Regions from separate parts of the Cellulosimicrobium sp. RS genome, predicted to be linked through region 3. Evidence: riboswitches for the same ligand, from Rfam matches in the RefSeq annotation. Region 3 holds a riboswitch; each other region holds the start of a gene.
What was found. Region 3 has a riboswitch for thiamine pyrophosphate ahead of thiD (bifunctional hydroxymethylpyrimidine kinase/phosphomethylpyrimidine kinase). Riboswitches for the same ligand answer to the same signal wherever they lie in the genome.
Positions count from the first base shown of each region.

Region 1: it holds a riboswitch for thiamine pyrophosphate, as region 3 does, so the genes downstream of both, ACI769_RS16985 (TenA family protein) here and thiD (bifunctional hydroxymethylpyrimidine kinase/phosphomethylpyrimidine kinase) in region 3, are expected to answer to the same signal.
Region 2: it holds a riboswitch for thiamine pyrophosphate, as region 3 does, so the genes downstream of both, thiO (glycine oxidase ThiO) here and thiD (bifunctional hydroxymethylpyrimidine kinase/phosphomethylpyrimidine kinase) in region 3, are expected to answer to the same signal.
Region 4: it holds a riboswitch for thiamine pyrophosphate, as region 3 does, so the genes downstream of both, ACI769_RS15100 (thiamine ABC transporter substrate binding subunit) here and thiD (bifunctional hydroxymethylpyrimidine kinase/phosphomethylpyrimidine kinase) in region 3, are expected to answer to the same signal.

Region 1 is NZ_JBJXVU010000011.1:194,866-197,054, forward strand. Features, by position in the region: gene ACI769_RS16980 (VOC family protein) at 1-874, opposite strand, end outside; TPP riboswitch at 961-1,089, shown strand; gene ACI769_RS16985 (TenA family protein) at 1,080-1,832, shown strand; gene ACI769_RS16990 (helix-turn-helix domain-containing protein) at 1,946-2,189, shown strand, end outside.
Region 2 is NZ_JBJXVU010000001.1:45,862-48,050, reverse strand. Features, by position in the region: gene guaA (glutamine-hydrolyzing GMP synthase) at 1-484, opposite strand, end outside; gene thiE (thiamine phosphate synthase) at 527-1,240, opposite strand; TPP riboswitch at 1,285-1,387, shown strand; gene thiO (glycine oxidase ThiO) at 1,377-2,189, shown strand, end outside.
Region 3 is NZ_JBJXVU010000001.1:673,046-675,234, forward strand. Features, by position in the region: gene ACI769_RS03045 (SDR family oxidoreductase) at 1-570, shown strand, start outside; gene ACI769_RS03050 (hypothetical protein) at 643-867, opposite strand; TPP riboswitch at 945-1,039, shown strand; gene thiD (bifunctional hydroxymethylpyrimidine kinase/phosphomethylpyrimidine kinase) at 1,033-2,004, shown strand; gene ACI769_RS03060 (DUF4862 family protein) at 2,068-2,189, opposite strand, start outside.
Region 4 is NZ_JBJXVU010000009.1:211,766-213,954, forward strand. Features, by position in the region: gene ACI769_RS15095 (ABC transporter ATP-binding protein) at 1-600, opposite strand, end outside; TPP riboswitch at 919-1,023, shown strand; gene ACI769_RS15100 (thiamine ABC transporter substrate binding subunit) at 1,106-2,189, shown strand, end outside.

The sequences.
Region 1 (2,189 bases), on a different contig from region 3:
GCGTGCCCCACGGGTCGTGCACGACGACGGAGCGGCCGTCGTCCGCGTGCTCCAGCCCGCGGGCACGGAGGCGCGCGACGAGCGCGTCGAGGTCCTCGCGGCCCGGCACCGTGACGGCGACGTCGCCGAGCCCGAGGCTCGCGGCGCGGGGCCCGGCGCCCGCGCTGTTCCACACGTTCATCGCGACGTGGTGGTGGTACCCGCCCGCGGACGCGAAGAGCGCCCCGCTGTACCCGGTGAGCGTCGCCTCGAAGCCGACGGCGTCGACGTAGAAGGCGTGGGCGGTCGCGACGTCGCCCACCTGCAGGTGCACGTGACCGACGCGGCCCGCGAGCGAGGGGCCGGCGTCGAACGTCTCCTGGTCGAGGTGCGTGCGCAGGTAGGCGTTCGGGTCGAGGAACGTCGTCGTCATGAGGATCTGACCGTGCTCGCGCACCCACGTCTCGCGGGGGCGGTCGGTGTAGAGCTCGACGCCGTTGCCCTCGGGGTCGGTGAAGTAGAACGCCTCGCTGACGAGGTGGTCGCTCGACCCGACGAAGGTGCCGCGGCGGTCCTGCGCGGCGCGGTAGACGGTCGCGGCTAGGCTCGGGCCGTCGTCGAACAGGAAGGCCGTGTGGAACAGGCCGGCCTGGCGCGGGTCGACGGGCGGCAGCCCGGGCGTGTGCACGAGGCGCAGCATGGGCGTGCGGCCGCGGCCCAGCACACGGTGCACCTCGGCGCCGCGCGACCGCTCCTCGAGCGGGGCGAGGGCGAACGCGCCCGTGTAGTACGAGGTCATGAGCTCGAGGTCGCCCACGCGCAGCGTGACGGCGTCCATGCTCGTGGACGGGGACAGGAGGCGGTCGGTCGGCGCGCCCGGCGTGCTCGTGGTCATGTCTTCTCCAACTTGTTGTCGCTACAACTATATTCCCACACCGTGGCGAGGGCTCCCGCACCGGCGCCGTCCTTGCTAGGGTCGGCGCGAACCACGCGGGGCGTCCCGCCCGGGCCACGGCCCGGGCCGAGGGACTGAGACGAGCGGTACGGCCGCCCGGACCCGTCGAACCTGATCTCGCTAGCACGAGCGGAGGAACGTGGGCATGACGACGCCTGCTGCCATCACCCTGAACCCTGTCCTCGCGGACGACCCGACCGCGCTCGTCCGGCAGGAGGAGACCGGCTTCACCGCCGACCTCGCCCGCCGGTACGCGGACCTCTTCGAGACGTTCTACGACCACCCCTTCCTGGCCGGGCTGCGCGACGGCTCCGTCGAGCCCGCCGCGGTCCGCCACTACGTGGGCCAGGACCACCAGTACCTCACGGCCTACCTGCGCTGCTACGGCCTCGGCATGGCCCTCGCGCCCGACCGGTCGTGGGCGGCCTACTTCCACGACAAGGCCGGCTTCCTCCTCGACGACGAGTCGCACGCGCACCACGCGATGTGCGACTTCCTCGGCGTGACGTACGAGGAGGCGCAGACGCACCGCCTCGCGCCCAGCGCGCAGGCCTACGTCGACCACATGACGGCGGCCGGCCGCGACTCGCTCGGCGTGCTGCTCGCCGCGCTGCTGCCGTGCCCGTGGACCTACATCTGGTCCGCGCGGCGCTTCTGGCTCGGCGAGCGCGAGACGACGCCCGGCGCCCTCGGCGACGACCACCCGCTCGCGGGCTGGTGGCAGTTCTACGCGGCCGAGCGCACCGAGGACGTCCTCACGGACCTGCGCGCCCGCCTCGACGCGCTCGCCGCGGACGCGGGCGAGGCGGAGCGCGCGCGCATGGAGCGCGCGTTCGAGCTGAGCTGCCGCCACGAGATCCGCTTCTGGCAGATGGCCTGGTCGCTCGAGCGCTGGTGACCCGTCCGGCCGGGCGCGCGGCCGGCGTCGCGCCGTGCGCCCGGCCTTACGCCAGCAGCAGATACCCACCCGGGTGCCTCGGCACCCGGGTGGGCCGCGGGTAGCGTGAACGCATGGACGCGACGAGCGCGGTGCCGGGCACGCTGCCGGACGTGGTGCCGGACGGGGTGACGCCGAGCCCCCGCTCCCGGGCGGGCGGACGGGCGGAGCCCCTCCTGCGCCACGTCATCGGGGGGATCCTGCGGCGGGCGCGGCTCGCGCAGGGGCGCACGCTCGTCGACGTCGCGGCCGCCGCGCGCGTCTCCACCGCCTACCTGTCCGAGGTGGAGCGCGGGCGCAAGGAGGCGTCGTCCGAGG
Region 2 (2,189 bases), 630 kb from region 3:
GGACCTCGAAGCCCTCGGGCGCGCGGTGCACGGCGTCGCCGTGGCTCATCCACGTGGTCTGGTTCTGCGGCGTGCCGTCGAGCAGCACGCCCGCGGCGCACACCTCGACCTCGGTGCCGCCGTACTCGCGCAGGCCCGTCTGGGCGACCTCGCCGCCGAGGGCCTTCGCCATGGCCTGGAAGCCGTAGCAGATGCCCATGACGGGCACGCCTGCCTCGAACAGCGCCGGGTCGACGAACGGGGCACCCGTCGCGTACACGGACGAGGGGCCGCCCGAGAGGATGATCGCGGCCGGGTCCTTCGCGAGCATCTGCTCGACCGTGAAGGTGTGCGGCACGATCTCGGAGTAGACCTTGGCCTCGCGCACGCGGCGCGCGATGAGCTGCGCGTACTGGGCGCCGAAGTCGACGACGAGCACGGGCCGCGGGGTCGAGGCCACCTCGGCGGTGGTGGGGGTGTCGGGAGCGGTGGCGGGTGACGTCACCCGTCCAGGATAGTCGCCGTGCGGCGGGGCTCGTCCCGCGTCTCAGGCGTCGGCGGGCACCTCGGCGCGCGCCGCGACGCGCTCGCGCAGGGCGCGGGCGGCCGCCTCCGGGTCGCTCGCCGCCGTGATCGCGCGCACCACCACGATCCGGGTCGCGCCCGCGTCGAGGACCGCGTCGAGCCGGTCCGCGTCGATCCCGCCGATCGCGAACCAGGGCGTCGCGGGCCGGGTCGCCGCGACGTCCCGCAGCAGGTCGAGGCCGACGGCGGCCCGCCCCGGCTTCGTCGGGGTCGCCCACAGCGGACCCACGCAGAAGTAGTCCACCGCCGGGTCGGCCTCCGCCGCGGCCGCCTGCGCGGCCGAGTGCGTGGACCGGCCGAGCACGGGCCCCGCGCCGAGCAGCGCCCGCACGGCCGGGACCGGCAGGTCGCCCTGGCCCATGTGCACGACCGGCGCGCCCGTGACCGACGCCACGTCCGCCCGGTCGTTCACGGCCCACAGCGCGCCGTGCTCCGTCGCGACGCGCGCGACGAGCTCCTGGAGCTCGAGCTCCCGCGCGACGTCGAGCGTCTTGTCGCGGAGCTGCACGACGTCCACCCCGCCCGCGAGCGCCGCCCGCAGGAAGTCCTCGAGGTCGCCGCGCTCCTCGCGCGCGTCCGTGCAGAGGTAGAGCCGCGCGTCGGCGAGCCGGGCGCGTGCGGCGTCCCCTGCCGACGGGGCGGGAGTGGCCGGGGTGGTGGAGGTCTCGGAGCTCACCCGCGGGAGCCTAGCCTCGGCGGGCCCACGGCAGGAGGTACTGTGGCCGACAGCACGGGAGCCCCGCACGGGGCTGAGAGGGCGTCGCCGCCGACCGTCGAACCTGATCTGGGTCATGCCAGCGAAGGGAGCGCACATGAGCCTGTCCGTCCACCCGTCCGCGGGTCGCTCCGTCGTGCCCGACGGCGCGCGTGACGTCGTCGTCGTGGGGGGCGGGATCGTGGGTCTCGCCGTCGCGTGGCGCGCGGCGCGCGCGGGCCTGACCGTCACGGTGCTCGACCCGACGCCGGGCGCGGGCGCGACCCATGCCGCCGCGGGGATGCTCGCGCCGGTGACCGAGGCCGACTTCGGGGAGGAGGCCGCCCTGCGGCTCCACCTCGCGGCCGCCGCGGCGTGGCCGGCGTTCGCCGCGGACCTGCGCGCGGCGACGGGGGTGGACGTCGGGCTGCGGATCGCCGGGACGCTCACCCTCGCCTACGACGCGGACGACCTCGCGCTGCTCCGCCGCGTCCTCGCGCTGCACGCCGCGCACGGTCTCGTGTCGCACGAGCTCACCGTCGCCGACGCGCGCCGACGCGAGCCGTACCTGGGCCCGCGCGTCGCCGGGGCGGCGTGGGCCCCCGCGGACCACGCCGTCGACCCGCGCGCGACGCACGCCGCGCTGCTCGCCGCGCTCGGCGGACGCGACACCGCGGGTGCGGGCTCGGCCACCGGGGCGCGCGTCGTCCGCGCGTCCGCGACCCGGCTCGCGCTCGATGCCGGGCGCGTGGTCGGCGTGCACGACGACGCGGGCCGGCTCCACCGCGCGGGTGCGGTCGTCGTCGCGGCGGGCTGGCAGTCGGGCGCCCTGCTCGCGGACGTGCCGGGCGTCGTCGTGCCCACGCGGCCGGTGAAGGGTCAGACGCTGCGGCTCGACGCGGGCCCGGACCTCGCGCTGGAGCACGTCGTG
Region 3 (2,189 bases):
GTCGACGCCGAGGTGCCGCTCTGGGAGGCGGACCCCGACGAGTGGTGGGCCGTCCTGGAGACCAACGTGCGCGGGCCGTTCCTGCTCGCGCGCGCCGTCGTCCCCGGGATGCTCGCGCGCGGCGGCGGCCGCGTCGTCGACCTCAACAGCGGCGCGGGCTCGCACGACATGGAGGGCGCGAGCGCGTACAACGCGAGCAAGACGGCGCTCCTGCGTCTCGGGGCGAACCTCCACCGCTCGGGCCACGCGCTCGGGCTGCGGACCTTCGAGGTGTCGCCGGGCGTCGTGCAGACCGACATGACGGCGTCCATGGTCATGCACGAGGGCCGCACGGAGTGGACGCCCGTCGAGCGCACGGTCGAGATGGTCGTCGCGATCGCCCGCGGCGAGCTCGACGCGTTCTCGGGGTCGTTCGTGCGCGTGACGCACGACTCGCCCGGGTCGCTCCGCGCGGCCGCCCAGGAGGCCGCCCGCGCGGGCGTCGCGCTGCCCGGTCCCGACGGCCGTCGGCTGCGCGTCACGCGCTGGGGCTCCGACGACCCGATGCCGGGAGAGCTCCCCGCCCGCTGAGCGCACGCACCCCGCACGGCCGACGCCGCCCGACCCCCCGGTCGGGCGGCGTCCGTGCGTCCGGGCACGGGGTCACAGGGGGACGCACGTGTCCCGGTCGACCCACACGTGCCACAGGCCCCGCTCGGGGTGCTCGTACTCGAACGCCACGAGGCCGCCCGCGTCGTGCGTGACGACGCCCGTGAGCACGACCCGCCGGCCGTCGCGGTCGAACGTCGTGCAGAGGGCGGGCACCTGGACCGGGACGGCCGCGTCCGGCAGGAAGGGGCGGGTCGCGGGGGCGACGTGCTGCGTCATACCCGGAAAGACGCGTGCACGCGCGTCGTCTCACGCCTCGGGGCGGGTGAAAAGCGCACGGGTCGCCGCGTAGCATGGCCCGCGACACGGGGTGCCCCGCACCGGGGCTGAGATGAGACCCGTCGAACCTGATCTGGCTCGTACCAGCGAAGGGATGTCCGCGCGATGACGCTCGCCCTGCCTCGGCACACCTCCGACCCGGCCTCCGCCCCCGTGGACCGTGACCGCCGCCCCGACCCGGGCCGTCGGCCCGACCCGGTCCCGTCCCGCCCCCGCGTCCTCTCCGTCGCGGGGACCGACCCGACCGGCGGCGCCGGGATCCAGGCCGACCTCAAGGCGTTCTGCGCGCACGGCGCCTACGGCATGGCCGTCACCACGGCGCTCGTCGCGCAGAACACCCACGGCGTGCGGTCGGTGCACGTCCCCGGGCCGGCGTTCCTGCGCGCGCAGCTCGACGCCGTGTCCGACGACGTCGACGTCGATGCCGTGAAGATCGGCATGGTCGCGGACGAGGCGAACGCCCGCGCCGTCGGGGAGTGGCTCGACGACCTCGCCGCGGCGCGCGCCGCCACGGGTGCTCCGCGGCCCTGGGTCGTCCTGGACCCGGTGATGGTCGCGACGTCCGGCCACCGCCTGCTCGACGCGGGTGCCGAGCAGGCCGTGCGCGACCTCGCGGCGCGCGCCGACGTCGTCACGCCGAACCTGCCCGAGCTCGCCGTCCTCGGCGGGCAGGAGCCCGCGACGACGTGGGACGACGCCCTGCACCAGGCGACGTCGTACGCGACCGCGAGCGACGCCGTCGTGCTGCTCAAGGGAGGTCACCTCACCGGACGCACGTCGCCCGACGCGCTCGTCGTCCCCGCGCCCGGGCCGACGACGGGCCGCGCGCCGGGGGCGGTCACCGTCACGACGTTCGACGCCGAGCGTGTCGACACGCCCCACACCCACGGCACGGGGTGCTCGCTCTCGGCGGCGCTCGCGGCGCTGCGACCGCAGCGCGCGAGCTGGGAGGAGGCGGCGCGCGAGGCGAAGGAGTGGCTCACGGGCGCGCTGCGTGCCGGCGCCGCGCTGCGGGTGGGGACGGGCCGGGGGCCCGTGGACCACCTGCACCGCTCGGCGCCCGTGCGGCCGGGCTGAGCCCGGGCCGACCGGGCGAGCCCGGGCTGCTGCGACGTGCCGAGCCCGGGCCGCGGGACGCACTCAGGCCGTGGGGCCGCTCGCTGCGTGGTCGGCCCTGCGGTCGGCTCCGCGGTCGGTGTCGAGGTCGGCCAGCGCGTCGCGGAGCACGGCGAGCGTCGCGCGCGCGACGGCGAGGCGCTGCG
Region 4 (2,189 bases), on a different contig from region 3:
CGGGTCGTGCGTGACCATCGCGACGGACTGGCCGAGGTCGTCCACGGACGCGCGCAGGAAGCCCAGGACCTCCGCGGCGGCGCGCGAGTCGAGGTTCCCCGTCGGCTCGTCCGCGAGCACGATCGCGGGTCGCGACACCAGCGCCCGCGCGCACGCGACGCGCTGCTGCTGCCCGCCCGACAGCTCGGCGGGTCGGTGCCCCAGCCGAGGGCGCAGGCCCACGGCGTCGACCACGCGGTCGAACCACTCCCGGTCGACGGGCCGCCGGGCGATCGCGAGCGGCAGCACGATGTTCTCCTCCGCCGTGAGCGTCGGCACGAGGTTGAACGACTGGAAGACGAACCCCAGGCGCGTCCGCCGCAGGCGCGTCAGGCGCCGCTCGCTCATCGCGGAGACGGTCTCTCCGTCGACGACGACGGTCCCCGCCGTGGGGGAGTCGAGCCCCGCGAGGCAGTGCAGGAGCGTGGACTTCCCGGACCCGGACGGGCCCATGATCGCCGTCAGCCGACCCGTCTCGACGTCCACGTCCACGCCGTCGAGCGCACGCACCGCGGCCTCGCCGCGCCCGTACGTCTTCACCAGCCCGCGCGCGGTCGCGATCGCGGGTCGCGCAGCGCCCTGAGCGCCCTCAGTGCCCTCAGTGGGCGGGCCCTCGCGCGGGGTGCTCCGCCGTGCCGCACCTGTCGTCGTCACGTCCTCGTCCGTCCTCTCGTCGTGCCGCTGCGCGGGAGCGTCGTGGCTCGCCGGGCGGCGTCGTCCTGTGGTGGCCGCCGGGGCTCCCGGCGGCCGTACCGACCCTCCCGCGGCGCGCCTGCCCGAGGCATCGGGGGCGGGCCCCGAACCGTCCCTGGTCCGCGGCCGCCGGTGCTCAGGGTTCTCTCAGGGGACTCTCCGGGTGAGGGGCCGGTGTAGGCTCGCGGTGAACGACAGGGGAGCTCCTGGAGGAGCTGAGAGTGCGGACCACCGCAGACCCTCGAACCTGATCCGGTTAGCACCGGTGGAGGAAGTCGGGAATCTCGATCACCTGCTCGCGCGGTCCGTCGCGCCCACCCGGCGCACGGCTCGTCGGGCCGGTGGACCCCTCCTGAACGTCCAGGGAGGACACATGCAGCACACGACCACCGTCGCCCGCCGCGGCCGGGCCCTCGCGACCGGCGTGGGCGCGACGCTCGCGCTCCTCGCCCTCGCGGCCTGCTCGGGTGGTGACGGCGCCGGGGGCGACGACGCGTCGTCGGGCAGCGGGGGCACGGTCACCCTGGTGACCCACGACTCCTTCGCGGTGAGCGACGACGTGCTCGCCGCGTTCGAGGAGGAGAGCGGGCTCACCGTCGAGCAGGTCGCGCCCGGCGACGGCGGCGCGCTGGTCAACCAGCTGATCCTCACGAAGGACTCGCCCCTCGGCGACGTCGTGTTCGGGATCGACAACACCTTCGCGTCGCGCGCGATCGACGAGGGCGTCCTCGAGCCGTACACGCCCGCCGACGTCGCGGAGTCCGCCGCGTCGTACGCGGTCGGCGACGGCGGCGAGCTCACCGCCGTCGACCTCGGTGACGTGTGCGTCAACGTGGACCACGCGTGGTTCGCCGACGCGGGGATCCCCGAGCCCGTGACGCTCGAGGACCTGGCGAAGCCGGAGTACCGGGACCTCCTCGTCGTGACCAACCCCGCGACGTCGTCGCCGGGCCTCGCGTTCCTCCTCGCGACCGTCGGGGCGTTCGGTGAGGACGGCTGGGAGGACTACTGGGCGGACCTGCGCGCCAACGGCGTGAAGGTCGTCGACGGCTGGTCCGACGCGTACTACGTCGACTTCTCCGGCTCGGAGGGCGCGGGGCCGCGCCCGCTCGTGCTGTCGTACTCGACGTCGCCCGCGTTCACGCTCACCGAGGACGGCTCCGCGTCGACCACGGGCGCGCTGCTCGACACGTGCTTCCGCCAGGTCGAGTACGCGGGCGTGCTCGCGAACGCGAAGAACCCCGAGGGCGCGCAGCAGCTCCTCGACTTCCTCGTGAGCGAGACGTTCCAGGCCGACGTCGCCGACCAGATGTACATGTACCCCGCCGACGACTCCGTCACGCTGCCCGACGGCTGGGCCGAGTTCGCGCCGCTCGCCGACGAGCCCTTCGAGGTCGCGCCCGCCGACGTCGCGGCGCACCGCGACGAGTGGATCAAGGCATGGACGGCGACGGTCG